Regions from separate parts of the Paeniglutamicibacter sp. ZC-3 genome, predicted to be linked through region 2. Evidence: predicted binding sites of a transcription regulator. Region 2 holds the regulator's gene; each other region holds the start of a gene.

Region 1 (4,769 bases), on a different contig from region 2:
GGACTGGGTGGTGATCTCGGCTTCGGACACACCGGTGCCGTCCACACGCTGGCGGATGATTTCCACCGCCTGGTCCAGTTGCTCCTGCGTTGCCGCGGCACCGCCCTCAACTCGCGGGGCCAAGATCATTTGGGTGCCGCCCTCAAGGTCGAGGGCAAGTTTGGGGGCAAATGCTGCCTTCCCGCTCAGCACGCCGGTAATGAGGATGGCTGCCGAAATAAGGAAGATCACGCCGAGCCACAGCAGGGATTTACGCGCCTGCTTGATCGGACCAGTAGATGACATCGTGGGGCTTTCTGGTTGTTCCGCCGCCCTCGCGGGGACGAAGATTCCGCGGAAAACCCGAAGCCGGCCGCAACTCCCCCCTCAGGGGGGATTCGGGGCGGCTCCGGGCCGCTTGGTGAAGTTCGGTCGAGGCCGGGTTGCTCACCTGCGGGCCAAGGGCCCACAGAAATCCGGCCGCCGTTCACTGCTACGGGGGTGAGGGTGCCCGGGGGCACGGCCCCTTAGGCCTTGGGGCCCTTGTCGTCGTTGTTGAGGCGACGCAGGGTCTCCTCGGGGCTTTCGACGTCGGCGGCTTCGGTGTTCCCGGCCTGCTCGGAGGTCAGCGAGGATGCATCGTTCGGGACCTCAACGGCGTCGGCTGCGGCAGCTTCGGGGGCGACAACCTTGGCAACGACCTGGGAGTGCACGGTGACGAAGCTGCCCGGGGATACCTCCAGGACGATCTTGTTTTCATCGGTGTCGATGCTCGAGATGGTGCCGAAGAGTCCGAACTGGGTCATCACCTCGGCGCCCGGGGCAAGATTGGAGCGGATTTCCTCCTGCGCCTTGGCCGCCTTCTTACGGCCACGCATCATCATGAAGATCAGCAGGCCAAAGGCGGCGAGCATGATCAACATGGTCGGGTCGAACGGGGCCGCTCCGCCGGCAGCGGCTTGGGCCAAAACGTTTTCGGTCACGAGATAATACCTGTTTCTAAGTCATGGTCAACGGCGCGCACAATCGCAATTGCGCAGCCGGTGGGCTTTTCCATACTATAGGGACTTTCTGGCCAAACCCCGACCGCGCAGGCGTTTTGGCCTGCGAATGTCCTCTGAATCCTGGCGCGCGCCGGCGCGGGGCATTGGCCGGCACCTATTCCGCGTCGTCAGCGTCGAGCTCGAAGCTGGCCTGCCCGGCAAATACGGCATCGGCGGGCATCCGGAGTCCCAGGTGGCTCCAGGCCTCCGCGGTGGCGATGCGGCCCCGCGGGGTTCGCCCGAGGAGGCCCTCGCGGACCAGGAACGGCTCGGCGACGGTCTCCACCGTCTCGGTCTCCTCGCCGACGGCAATCGCGAGTGTCGAGAGGCCCACCGGTCCCCCGCCGAACTTGGTGCACAGGGCATGGAGCACTGCACGGTCCAGGCGGTCCAGACCGCGGGCGTCGACCTCGTACATGTCCAGGGCGGCGGAGGCTGCGCGGGCGTCGATGCTTTCGAGCCGGTTCACCAGCGCCCAGTCGCGCACCCGGCGCAGCAGCCGGTTGGCGATGCGGGGGGTGCCGCGCGAGCGGGAGGCGATTTCGTAGAACGCCGCCGAGTTGACCTTCAGCGAGAGCATCATCGCCGAGCGGCGCAGCACCAGCTCGAGTTCCTCGACGCTGTAGAACTCCAGGTGGCCGGTGAAGCCGAACCTGTCGCGCAGCGGCCCGGGCAGCAACCCGGCGCGAGTGGTGGCACCGACCAGGGTGAACGGGGGAAGCTCAAGCGGAATCGCCGTCGCGCCGGCACCCTTGCCCACGATGATGTCGACCCGGAAGTCCTCCATGGCCATATAGAGCATTTCCTCGGCCGGGCGGCTCATCCGGTGGATCTCGTCCAGGAACAGCACCTCCCCCTCGGTGAGCGAGGAGAGGATGGCGGCCAGGTCGCCGGCATGCTGGATCGCCGGGCCGGAGCTGATGCGAAGCGGCGCGTTCATCTCCGCGGCAATGATCATCGACAGCGTGGTCTTGCCCAGGCCAGGCGGGCCCGAGAGCAGCACGTGGTCTGCGGTGCGTTCGCGGATCTTGGAGGCCTCGAGCACCAGCGAAAGCTGCTGGCGCACGCGCGCCTGGCCAACGAAGTCGTCCAGGTTCTTGGGGCGCAACGCCGCCTCGAGCACCCGCTCCTCGGGTTCCGAGCCGGCGTCGGTCAACGCACCGGTTTCTGCCATGGCCTACTCCTAGTTTCCCGGCCGGTTGCCACGCCCCAGGGAACGCAGCACCGCCCGCAGGATTTCCGGCACGCTGCCGCTTGCAACGATTTGCGGGTCGTTCTTGGTCAGGGCGTCCAGGGCCTTGACCGCATCCTTCTCCGTCCAGCCCAGGCCGGTCAGCGCCTCGAGGACCTGCGGTTCCCAGGACCTGGCGGCCACGGGGCTGCCTGCCGGCACCGGGGCCCCGGTGGGGACGAGCTTGCCGTTGAGTTCCAACACGATGCGCTCGGCGCCCTTGGGTCCGATGCCCGAGACCTTGGTGAAGGCCTTGGTGTCCTTGGTGCTCGCGGCAATGCGGACCTCTTCGGGGGTGTGCACCGAGAGGATCGCCAGGCCGGTGCGCGGCCCGATGCCCGAGACCCCGGTGAGGACCTCGAAGACCTCGCGTTCGTCCCCGCTGGCAAAGCCGAAGAGCGTCATCGAGTCCTCGCGCACCACCATGGAGGTGTGCACCAGCGCTTCGCGGCCCACCTGCAAGGTGGCCAGCGTCTGCGGGGTGGCTTGGATCAGCATGCCGAAGCCGCCGACCTCAATGACCGCATTGTTCAGGTTGACCTGTTGCGGCACTCCTCGCAGCGTACTGATCATGTGGGCGTTCCTCCGTGGTACCGGGCCGCGCGGAAGTTCGTCGAACACGCCAGCCATGCGAATATATCTACGAACAGCTTACAGGTTCGGGCGGCGCCTCCCGCGGAGGCGCCGCCCTCCGGGCTACCGGGCCTTGACCGAACGGGCCTTCGCTTCGGCGGCGATCCATGCGCGCTGGGCGGGGGTCAGCCCCGAAGACCCGCCTGCGGGGCGTGAGCCCGAGGCGGAGGCGGCGGCACCGGCGGCACCGAATGCGGCACCGCGCCAGCCGTGCGTGATGGCCAGGGCCGCGGCGTCTGCCGCGTCGGCGGGCGACGGAGGCGCGTCAAGGCGCAGGATCTTGGCCACCATCTTGCCCACGGCGTCCTTGTTGGCTCCTCCGGAGCCGGTCACCGCGGCCTTGACCTCGGTGGGGGTGTGCAGCGCCACCGGTATGTTGCGTCGTGCCGCGGCAACGATGACGACTCCCGAGGCCTGGGCGGTGCCCATCACGGTGCTCACGTTCAGCTGGCTAAAGACCCGTTCAAGGGCCACCACATCGGGTTTGTGCTCGTCAAGCCACGCATCGATACCGTCGGCGATGGCCAGCAGGCGCGCATCCAGCGGTGTGCCCGGCGGGGTTCCAACGACGCGCACGTCGATGAGCGTGGCACGGCGGTTGGGTTCGACGTCGACCACGGCCAGACCGCAACGGGTCAGTCCGGGGTCGACGCCAACCACTCTTAAGGGCATGGAAAAGGACTAGTCCTGTTCGAGTTCTGCCATGACCTCGGCACTGATGTCGGCGTTCGAGTAGACGTTCTGGACGTCGTCCAGTTCCTCGAGCGCGTCGGCCAGCTTCAGGAACTTGCGGGCCGAGTCGGCATCCAGTTCCACCTGCATCGAGGGAACGAATTCGATTTCGTCGCTCTCGTAGGCGATGCCGGCTTCCTCGAGTGCCGCAACAATGGCGCGCAGGTCGGTGGGTTCAGAGTGGATCTCGAAGGATTCCCCGGCTTCCTTGACCTCGTCGGCACCCGCGTCGAGCACTGCCATCAGCACGTCGTCTTCGGTCAGGCCGTTCTTCGGCAAGCCCACGACGCCCTTTCGGGTGAACATGTAGGCCACGGATCCGGGATCGGCGATCGATCCACCGTTGCGGGTGATTCCCAGGCGGACCTCGGAGGCAGCGCGGTTCTTGTTGTCGGTCAGGCACTCAATGAGCAACGCCGAACCCTGCGGGCCGCGGGCCTCGTAGATGATCTCGGTGTAGTCAATGACCTCACCGGTCAGGCCGGCGCCGCGCTTGATGGCGCGATCGATGTTGTCGCTGGGGACCGAGGTCTTCTTGGCCTTGGATACCGCAAGTTCAAGGCCCGGGTTTCCGGCCATGTCGGCGCCGCCCGCGCGGGCGGCGACCTCGATGTTCTTGATCAGCTTGGCGAAGGACTTGGCACGCCTGCTGTCGAGGATAGCCTTCTTGTGTTTGGTGGTAGCCCATTTGGAGTGGCCGGACATGCTTACGCGTCTCCTCTGATCATTTGGATAAAGAGTTCGTGGATCCGACGCTCTCCGCCCACCTCTGGGTGGAAGGAGGTCGCCAGCAAATTTCCCGAACGTACTGCAACAATTCTATCCACCCGAAGCCCATCCGCGCCCAAAGGCGTGTTTTCGGCGGGGACCTTGGCCAGTACTTGCACCTTTTCACCCACGCTTTGGACCCACGGCGCTCGGATGAATGCCGCCCGCACCGGTGCTGTCACCCGGTTCGGGTCCTGGCTTGGGAGGGACTCGAGCCCGCGGATCGCCAGGTCCACCTCGAAGGAGTCGACCTGGCGCCCGAAGGCGTTGCGCTTGACCACCATATCGATTCCCCCGAAACTTTGCTGGGGTTCGCCTTTGAGGTTGCTTGTCGGGTCGGCGATGGTGTCGGCCAGCATGATCATTCCGGCACACGACCCGTA
Region 2 (4,769 bases):
GCAACCCTCGCGCTGCAGGCACAGATCGTCGGGCGCGATGTGCCGCGCCTGTTGACGTCCCTGAAGGACAAGCTGCCACGCGAGATGGAAGTGGCCCTGGTCAAGGGCCGCTCCAACTACGTGTGCCAGTACAAGCTCAGCGGCGGATACCCGGACGACGACGAGGGCGCCCTGTTTTCCATGGAATCCGGCACCCCCGTTCTCGGTGGTTCCTCCGAGGGCCCCGGCTCTGCCCTGGGCCAGGAAGTGGTGCGCCTGCGGCAGTGGGCCGAACGAACCGACAGCGGTGACCGCGACGACCTGACCCCGGGGGTCAGCGACAAGGCCTGGCGCCAGGTTTCGGTCAGCGCGATGGACTGCCTGGGCGCGCAAAAGTGCCCCATGGCCGCCGAATGTTTCAGCGAACTGGCACGCGCCCGAGCGGCCGACGCCGACGTGGTGATCACCAACCACGCCATGCTGGCCGTCTCGGCCTTCGAGGGCCTGGCCGTGCTGCCGGACTTCGACACCGTCATCATTGACGAGGCCCACGAACTGCAGGACCGCGTGACCAGCTCGGTGACGCGGCCGCTGTCGGTCAACATGGTCCAGACCGCCGCTTCGGCTGCCCGCAAGCACTGCTCGGTGAGCGTGGACGCGCTGAACCAGGGCGCCAAGGCCCTGCAGCGTGCGCTGGAGGGAGTGCCCACCGGGCTCATGGCCCGCGGCCTGAACGAGGACCAGGAAGCCGCGATCAACCAGATCGCCGAAGCCGCACGCGTGGTGCTCTCCGACTCCAAGCCCGAGGCCAACGCCCCTGCGGACGGGGGACGCCAGATGGCCCGTTCCCAGGTCATGTACCTGGTGGAGCAATGCACCAAGATGCTTGAAATGACCGAGGAGCGCGAGGTGATCTGGGCCTCTCGGCCCGGCCACTTCAGCCCCGGGGAGGGCTATGTCCAACCGGACGAGTCAAGCCAGCCGACTTTGATGGTTGCACCGCTCTCGGTGGCGGGAAAGCTCAGGGAAGGGCTCTTCGACGGCCGCACCGTCATCCTCACGAGCGCAACCCTGGCCATCGGTGCAGCCTTCGAGCCCGTGGCAGGATCCCTGGGCCTCGTGGGGGACGGGGCGCCGACCTGGAACGGCGTCGACGTCGGCAGTCCCTTCGACTATCCCAAGCAGGGCATCCTCTACGTTGCCAAGCACCTGCCCAAGCCCGGGCGCCAAATGTCCCAGGAGACGCTGGCAGAGATCGAGGATCTCATCAAGGCCTCCAACGGCGGGGCGCTGGCGCTGTTTACCTCCCGCCGCGCGGCCGAGGACGCTGCGGAGATCCTGCGCGCACGCCTGGACATCCCCATCCTGTGCCAGGGCGAGTCCAGCATGAAGGCGCTGGTCGACCAGTTCTCGGCGGAGCCCGATACCTGCCTCTTTGGGACGATGACGCTGTGGCAGGGCGTCGATGTGCCGGGCAACGCCTGCCGCTTGGTCATCATCGACAAGATCCCGTTCCCGCGTCCGGATGATCCGCTCTCCTCGGCACGCAGCCGCGATGTCGCCAAGCACGGCGGAAACGGTTTCATGGCCGTGGCCGCAAGCCATGCGGCGGTGCGTCTGGCACAGGGTGCGGGCCGCCTGATCCGCTCGGTCAACGACAAGGGCGTGGTCGCGGTGCTCGACTCGCGCCTGGCCACCGAACGCTACGGAACGTTCCTGCGGGCATCCCTGCCACCGCTGTGGGCAACACCGAACAAGGCCACCGTTATTTCCGCGCTCGAAAGGCTCAGCGAGGGCTGAGTACGTTGCCTTGACGGCATCCCGGTCGCGGGAGATGTGCAGGGTGCGCAAACAACAGCGAGGGCCGATCCGATGATCGGCCCTCGCTGTGTTGCGGGATGAGTAGTGGCTGCGGACCTAGACGGAGCGCATGACCGATACGACCTTGCCCATGACGGTTGCGGCGTCACCAAGGATCGGTTCGTATCGGGAGTTCTGCGGCAAAAGCCAGGTGTGGCCATCGCGCTGGCGGAAGGTCTTCACCGTGGCTTCGTCCTCGAGCAAAGCGGCGACGATGTCGCCGTTGTTCGCCGTCGGCTGGCGTCTCACGACAACCCAGTCGCCGTCGCAGATGGCGGCATCGATCATGGAGTCGCCGCTGACCTTGAGCATGAAGAGCTCGCCATGCCCCACCAGCTGGCGCGGCAAGGCGAAAACGTCCTCGATCGCCTGGTCGGCCAGGATCGGTCCGCCGGCGGCAATGCGCCCCACCAGGGGGACCATGGCGGTGTCCGCGGAGGTTGTCAGTTCCGAGACGTTCATGCCGTTGGCTGCCCTGAGATCCGACTGGCCCTCTACCACCTCGAGCTTGGCCTCGCTCTTGAGCTGCAACGGCAGCAGGATCTCCATGGCGCGCGGGCGGCGCGGATCGCGCCTGATGTAGCCAAGTTTCTCGAGCTGGCTGAGCTGGTGGGTCACGCTCGAGAGGCTGGCAAGTCCCACGGCGTCCCCGATTTCACGCATCGACGGCGGGTAGCCGTTGCTGCTCACGGAGCGCTGGATGGTCTCCAGGACCTTCTTCTGGCGAATGGTCAGGCTCTTCGCGTCGCGTCGAGGGGTTCGTTGTTCGGTCGTCATTGTCAATGCCTCATCCCGATCGTCGCCGGTTGCCCGCGCGTGCCGCAAATTGTCGGTGTGGGTTGATGTAGTAAATACATCGCTTCACAACCGACATCCTAGTAGACAAAGTCACTGCTTTCAAAGATTTGTTCGAACAGATCTGGACACGTGTCGTCGAAAAGTGCTAGAAATAAGATACGCACTACGAACACATGTTCGAAAGATGCGTTCGAATAATCGTCACGTGTTCGACTCGGCGCCCGAGGGTCCCGGCCGACCACGTGAATTCAGAGGAAAGGCAAAGACGTGGCAAACACTGCTTTCTCGGCCCCGCTCCACCTTGTAACATCCAACGACTATCTGCCCGAATCCCAGCCAACGCTGGCACCCCTGCGGCTCACCCGTCGCGGAAAGTTCGTGTTGATCGGGCTTCCCATCTTCGTGGTGAGTGCCGCAGCACTGATGCTCCTGGGCCTGTTCCTTTCCCCGGCCAACGCATCGGCGGAAGTGCCCCTGGGCGTTGACGCGGTCAGCGTCACCGTCATCGAAGGGGACACGCTGTGGGGGATTGCCCGCGAGTTCGCTCCGCAGCTCGAGCCCCGCGATGCGGTTCAACAGATCGGCGACCTCAACAACCTCAACAGCTCGGTGCTGCACCCCGGTGCCGAACTCTTCGTTCCCACCGGAAGCTAGCCCCCGCACCGGCGCTCCCATGGGCGCCGATACAAGGCATTGCGAACCGATTATTACCCTCTGCGCCGGCGAAGATTCTTGGCCCCACCTGCCACCGCCGTAGACTTGGCCCGTGAATGAACGGCTAAATCGCCTGGCAAATCTGCCCCTGCGAGAAAATCTTCAAGGTCTCGAACCCTACGGTGCTCCCCAAATTGACGTACCGATTCAGTTGAACGTCAATGAAAACACCCACCCGCTACCCGCGGAAGTGCATCGCGCCATTGTCGAAGAAGTCTCCGCGGCCGCCGTGGGATTGAACCGTTATCCCGACCGTGAATTCACCGAATTGCGTGAACGTCTTGCCGCGTTCCTGGGCCACGGGCTCGAAGCGGACAACATCTGGGCAGCCAACGGATCCAACGAAGTGCTCCAGCAAATCCTGCAGGCCTTCGGCGGGCCGGGCCGCACCGTCCTGAGTTTCCCTCCCACCTACTCCATGTATCCGCTGCTGGCAGCCGGGACCGACACCACCTACGTTGCGGGAATCCGTTCCGAGGACTATGGACTTTCGGCGGAGGATGCGGCGGCACAGGTTCGTGAGGCCGCGCCGAACATTGTCATCCTGTGTTCGCCCAACAATCCCACCGGTACCGCGTTGGGACTCGACGTCGTCGAAGCCGTCTACGAAGCCGGCCGGGCCAGCAACGCCATCGTGATCGTTGACGAGGCCTACGCGGAGTTTGCCCACACCGGGACGCCTTCGGCGTTGTCCCTGCTGCCCGATCGCGAGCGGCTCATTGTCTCGCGCACCATGTCCAAGGCCTTCGCCTTGGCCGGAGCACGCCTCGGCTACCTTGCCGCGGCCCCGGAGGTCACCGACGCGATCCGCCTGGTGCGCCTGCCGTACCACCTTTCGGCGGTCACCCAGGCGACCGCGAATGCGGCGTTGAAGCACTCTGACATCCTGCTGGCCAACGTCGAGGCCATCAAGGTCCAGCGGGACCGGATCGTCAACGAGCTCACGCGCATGGGGCTGCGCCCTGCCTCCAGCGATTCGAACTTCGTGTTCTTCGGGGGAGTCAAGGACACCAAGGCCATCTGGGAGGGCCTGCTGGAGGCCGGAGTGATCATCAGGGATGTCGGGATTCCCGGCCACCTTCGGGTCACCGCGGGCACCGAGGACGAAACCACCGCATTCCTTGTCCGTCTCGAGGAACTGCTCGATCAGGGTCCTCACACGCACTCACGCTAAACTTGGTGGGGTGGCGCTGGACGCGGCGGGCGAATTTCACGAAATGCCCGGTCGCGCACGAGCCAGCCGCCGCACCACATCCTCGTCTCAACGCCTGATCTAAAGGAATGTGCATGTCTGCCGAAAAACTCACGGGTCGTCGCGCTCGCCTCGAACGCATCACCAGCGAGTCCTCCGTCTTTGTCGAACTTGATCTGGACGGCACCGGCCGCTCGGAAATCAGCACCGGCGTCCCGTTCTACGA
Region 3 (4,769 bases), on a different contig from region 2:
GGCGCATCATTCGCATGCCCGAGGCCTACCGGGAGAGCGCCTAGTGCGAAGGATCGGACCACAAGACCCCGCGCCGGTCACCGGGTTCGCGGCCGTGGACTCTGGTTGTTGGAGGGGCGAGGTGCAAGGCTAGGGAGCAGGCGCCTGGATGGCGGCCGCGAGGAACCTAACCACGGGAGTGCTCAGATGGAAGAAGTATTCGATGCGGCAATCATCGGCATGGGCCCCGGGGGCGAGGTCGTTGCCGATCGGCTGCTGACCGCCGGCAAGAAGGTCGTGGTCTTCGAATCCGAACTCATTGGCGGGGAATGCGCCTACTGGGCCTGCATTCCCTCCAAGACGATCCTGCGTGGACCTGAGGTGAACATCGAGGCCGACGGCGCCGCGGGTGCCTCCTCGAGCACCCTGGACTGGGAGAAGGCCAGGGACTACCGCGACTACATGGCTCGACACCTCGATGACAGCGCCCAAGCCGAGGGGTACTCCCGGCGCGGGGCAACGGTGGTGCGCGGGAAGGCCTCCATCTCGGGTCCCGGGCACGTGGTGGCCAACGGGGAACAATACCTGGCACACCACATCATCATCGCCACCGGGACCTCGCCCTCAATTCCCGACTTCCCCGGGATCGGCGACATCACCGCCTGGACCAACCGCGAGGTCTATACGCTCGACACGCTGCCCCACTCGGTGGCCATCGTGGGCGGAAGCGCAGTGGCCCTGGAAACGGCGTTCTTCCTGTCCGGATTCGGGGTAGAGGTCACCGTGCTGAATCGCAGCGCGCGGCTGCTGGGTCGCGAGGAGCCCGAGGTTTCCGCGCTCGCCGAAGGGTACCTGCGCGAGCGCGGGGTCAAGGTCATGGCCAACAGCTCCGTGGCCGTCGGGCGGCGCGGGGACGATGGAAGCAGCATCCTGGCGTTGCGCGAAGGCGGAGAGGTCGTGGCCGACGCCGTCATCTTCGCCACCGGGCGCACCCCGCGCACCGAGGGCCTGGATGTGGCCACGGCGGGGGCGACCCTCGATGGCCGCGGCAACGTGCGGGTTGACGAGCATTGCTGGGCGGCAGAGGGGCTCTGGGCCATCGGGGACGTCACCGGGATCATGCCCTTCACCCACGTGGCCAAGTACCAGGGGCGCATCGTCGCCGACTGCATCCTGGGCGGGGACCGAAACGCGAGCTATGACGGGATCCCGCGCGTGGTGTTCGCTGCCCCGGAAATCGCCGCCGTGGGCCTCACTCGCGAACAGGCCGAGGGGCGCGGGATCGACGCGGTGTCCATCCAGGTCAACCTGCCCGAGGCGATCGCCCGGCCGTGGACTTACGAACAAGACCCGCACGGGGACCTTGGCATCCTGGTGGATCGGCATCGCAGGGTCCTGGTCGGAGCCTGGGCCATTGCCCCGCAGGCCAGCGAATGGATCCACCAGGCGTCCATGGCCATCAGGGGCGAGACCCCGCTGAGGGTCCTGCGCGACGCGGTGCCGCAGTTCCCCAGCTATTCCGAGGCCTATCTGGTGGCCCTCGACAGGCTCGGGGCCGCCGAGGGGATCTAGCCCCGGGGCCGGGGTGGGCATTCTCACCGGAATAATCCCGCCACAGGTCAGTGGCGGGATCTGGTTGCCTGTCCACCGTGATTGCGCAGTGGGGTCGTTCCGGGACTTGAATCGAACACACGTTCTAATATGATGGTGTCATCCCTCCAGCGGGCGCGGTGCCCACCCGGACCCCAAGCCCAAACACAGCCAGGCCCCCTCTCGGGGCGCATGGAACAAAGGTGGAGGAGCGGGAACAGGCAAGGAGGGCACACCGGCATGGGCTTCACCCACCTGCACGTCGCCTCGGCCTTCAGCGCACACTACGGGGTTTCCTGGCCCGAGAACCTTGTCGCCGCGGCGCTCGCCGACGGGGCGGACGCCCTGGCCATCACCGACCGCGACGGACTCTACGGAAGCGTCAAGCACCTCAAGGCCTGTATCGAGCACGGAATCGACCCCATCCTCGGGGTGGACCTTGCCATCCTTGAACCCGCACCGCCCCGGGCCGCCCACGGCAAGCCCCTGCCCATGCGCACGGCCGGACGCATCGTCGCCCTGGCCAGGGGGCATGACAACGGCGCAGGGTACGCGGCACTCTGCCGCCTGGTCACCGCAGCACACCAAAAAGCCCCGGCGACGGCTGCGCCCCAGGGCCACATCGGCATCACCCGCGAGGAACTGGCCACCCATGCACTGGGCCCGCAGGGGGAGGTGCTGCTGACCATCCTGCTGGGGCCGGGCTCCGACATCGGCCTGGCCACCGGACACCGCCACTACTCCCAGGCGCGCACCGCCCTGCACACCTGGCGCAGCCTGCTGGGGCCCGAGGCACTGCGGGTGGAGATCACCACCCACCTGAACAACCCCGGGGACAGGCTCAGCACCGCACACGCCATCCGCATGCTGCGCTGCGCCGCCTCCGCTGACATCGCCCCCATCCTCACCAACGCCGTGCGTTACACGGACCCCGACGGGGCTGCAACCGCCGACGTCCTGGACTCCGCGCGGGCGCTGAGCTCCCTGGAAACCCTCAACGACATCCAACCCAACGGGCAGGGCTGGCTCAAGCCCGCCGGGCACATGCACCACCTCGCCACCGAAATCGCCCGCTACGCCTCCGACTCCACCCTGGCTGCCACCCTGCTGCGCAACACCGCCGCGCTCGCCGACTGGGCACGGATCGACCCGGTCCCCGACACCGGATGGGGAATCCCCGTGGTCCCCGAGGCACACATCATCGGCATCACCGCCGAACCCGACAGCGAACTCGCCGCCCGCGCGGAAGCCGGAATCACCCGGCTGCTCCCCGCCGATGCCAACGACCCCGCGCTGCGCCACCGACTCCAGGCCGAACTGTCCACCATCTCCGACCTCGGCTTCGCCCCCTACTTCCTCACCGTCGCGGAAGTCAGCTCCATGATCACCGGGATGGGGATACGCTCCGCCGCCCGCGGGTCCGGCGCCTCCTCACTGGTCAACTACCTCATCGGCATCAGCCAGGTGAACCCCCTGGCCCACGACCTGCTCTTCGAACGCTTCCTCTCCCGCGACCGCGCCACCCTGCCCGACATCGACATCGACGTCGAATCCGCCCAACGCCACAACATCTACCAAAAGATCTTCGACCGCTTCGGGCACCGACGCGTCAGCCTCATGAGCATGCAAAACGGCTACCGCGCCAGGGGGGCTGTACGCGACGCCGGCCAGGCCCTTGGCATGGAGGAGGAAGACATCGACGTGATCGCCAAGCAGCTCTGGCGCTTCTCCGCCTCGTCCTTCCGCGAAGCCCTGGAGGAAAAACCCGAACTCGCCCCCTTCGCCGACCGCCTCGGCACCGAAAAACAGCTCGACCTGCTCGTGGACCTCACCGAACGCCTCGACAGGCTGCCCCGCCACATCTCCATGCACCCCTGCGGCGTCATCCTCTCCGACGCGCACCTGCTCGAACGCACCCCCGTGGAACCCAGCGGGATCGGGCTGCCCATGAGCCAATTCGACAAGCACGACATGGACCCCATGGGCATGCTCAAGCTCGACGTGCTGGGGGTGCGCATGCAATCGGCCATCACCTACGCCCTGGAGGAAATCCAGCGCCTCCACCCCGACGCACAGGCAGTCGCCAAGGCGGGGGGACACCAGGGAGCCAAGCCCGGGGAAATCCCCGACTACATCCTGCCCAACGGCGCCATCGACCTCGCCCTGGTCCCACTGGACGACGAACCCACCTTCGAACTCATCCGCTCCACCCACACCCTGGGCTGCTTCCAGATCGAATCACCCGGACAGCGCGAACTCATCGGCAAGCTCGCGCCCAGGGAATTCAACGACATCATCATCGACATCTCCCTCTTCCGCCCCGGACCCATGAAATCCAACATGGTCAAGCCCTACCTGGAAAACCGCCACGGATTCGCACCCGAAAAATACCCCCACCCGGATTTGGCACCCGCGCTCGCCGAGACCCACGGGGTCACCGTCTTCCACGAACAGGTGCTGCGGATCTTCCACGTGATGACAGGCTGCGGGCTGGCCAAGGCCGATGTCTACCGCAGGCTGCTGGGCAACCCGAAGGCGGAGCCGGCGGTGGAGTCCCTCTTCCGCTCGCGGGCACTGGGGCGCGGCTATTCCCTGGAAGTCATCGACGAGGTCTGGCACACGCTGGCGGCCTTCGGGTCCTTCGGGTTCTGCAAGGCCCACGGGGCGGCCTTCGCCGTGCCCACCTACCACTCGGCCTGGCTCAAGGCCCACCACCCCGAGGCCTTCCTGGCCGGCATCTGGGAACACGACCCCGGCATGTACCCCAAGCGCCTGCTGGTGGCCGAGGCCCGGCGCATGGGCATCGAAATCCTGCCGCTGGACATCAACCGCTCCGCGCCCGGCTACAAGGTGGAAAGGCTCGACGGGCTGCTGCCTCCGGCGCAGCTGCCGGTGGTGCCGCGGGCCGTGGGGGCGGCGCCCCCGGGACGATTCGGCATCAGGATCTCCCTGCGCGGGATCCGCGGGGTCTCCGAACGCGAGGTTTCCCGGGTGGCGGCCGGACAGCCCTACGACTCGATCGCCGACGTGCGGGCCCGCTCCGGGCTCACCCGCACCTCGCTGAACCACTTTGCCGCGCTGGGCGCCTTCGATTCGCTGCAGGCCGATGTCGGGCGCGGGAACCGTGCCGACCTGGTTGAGCACCTGCGTGCCGGACCGGGAAAGGCCCTGCCGCAGCGCTACCGGCCGATTCCCGGGCA

The links. Region 2 encodes LexA, which represses DNA repair genes until DNA is damaged. Its sites were predicted from a motif close to TCGAACANNTGTTCGA; they were not measured.
Region 1: a site for LexA is predicted at 2,884-2,899, ahead of ruvA (Holliday junction branch migration protein RuvA). Genes of this name have one in related genera too.
Region 3: a site for LexA is predicted at 1,663-1,678, ahead of OIU93_RS05095 (DNA polymerase III subunit alpha). Genes of this name have one in related genera too.

What each region holds. Positions count from the first base shown of each region.
Region 1 is NZ_JAOYTG010000003.1:88,937-93,705, forward strand. It holds gene secD (protein translocase subunit SecD) at 1-285, opposite strand, end outside; gene yajC (preprotein translocase subunit YajC) at 507-962, opposite strand; gene ruvB (Holliday junction branch migration DNA helicase RuvB) at 1,138-2,196, opposite strand; gene ruvA (Holliday junction branch migration protein RuvA) at 2,206-2,826, opposite strand; gene ruvC (crossover junction endodeoxyribonuclease RuvC) at 2,950-3,558, opposite strand; gene OIU93_RS05015 (YebC/PmpR family DNA-binding transcriptional regulator) at 3,568-4,323, opposite strand; gene pdxT (pyridoxal 5'-phosphate synthase glutaminase subunit PdxT) at 4,326-4,769, opposite strand, start outside.
Region 2 is NZ_JAOYTG010000010.1:55,145-59,913, reverse strand. It holds gene OIU93_RS11930 (ATP-dependent DNA helicase) at 1-1,779, shown strand, start outside; gene lexA (transcriptional repressor LexA) at 1,897-2,616, opposite strand; gene OIU93_RS11920 (LysM peptidoglycan-binding domain-containing protein) at 2,905-3,291, shown strand; gene OIU93_RS11915 (histidinol-phosphate transaminase) at 3,404-4,525, shown strand; gene hisB (imidazoleglycerol-phosphate dehydratase HisB) at 4,639-4,769, shown strand, end outside.
Region 3 is NZ_JAOYTG010000003.1:111,674-116,442, reverse strand. It holds gene OIU93_RS05105 (hypothetical protein) at 1-44, shown strand, start outside; gene OIU93_RS05100 (NAD(P)/FAD-dependent oxidoreductase) at 187-1,551, shown strand; gene OIU93_RS05095 (DNA polymerase III subunit alpha) at 1,810-4,769, shown strand, end outside.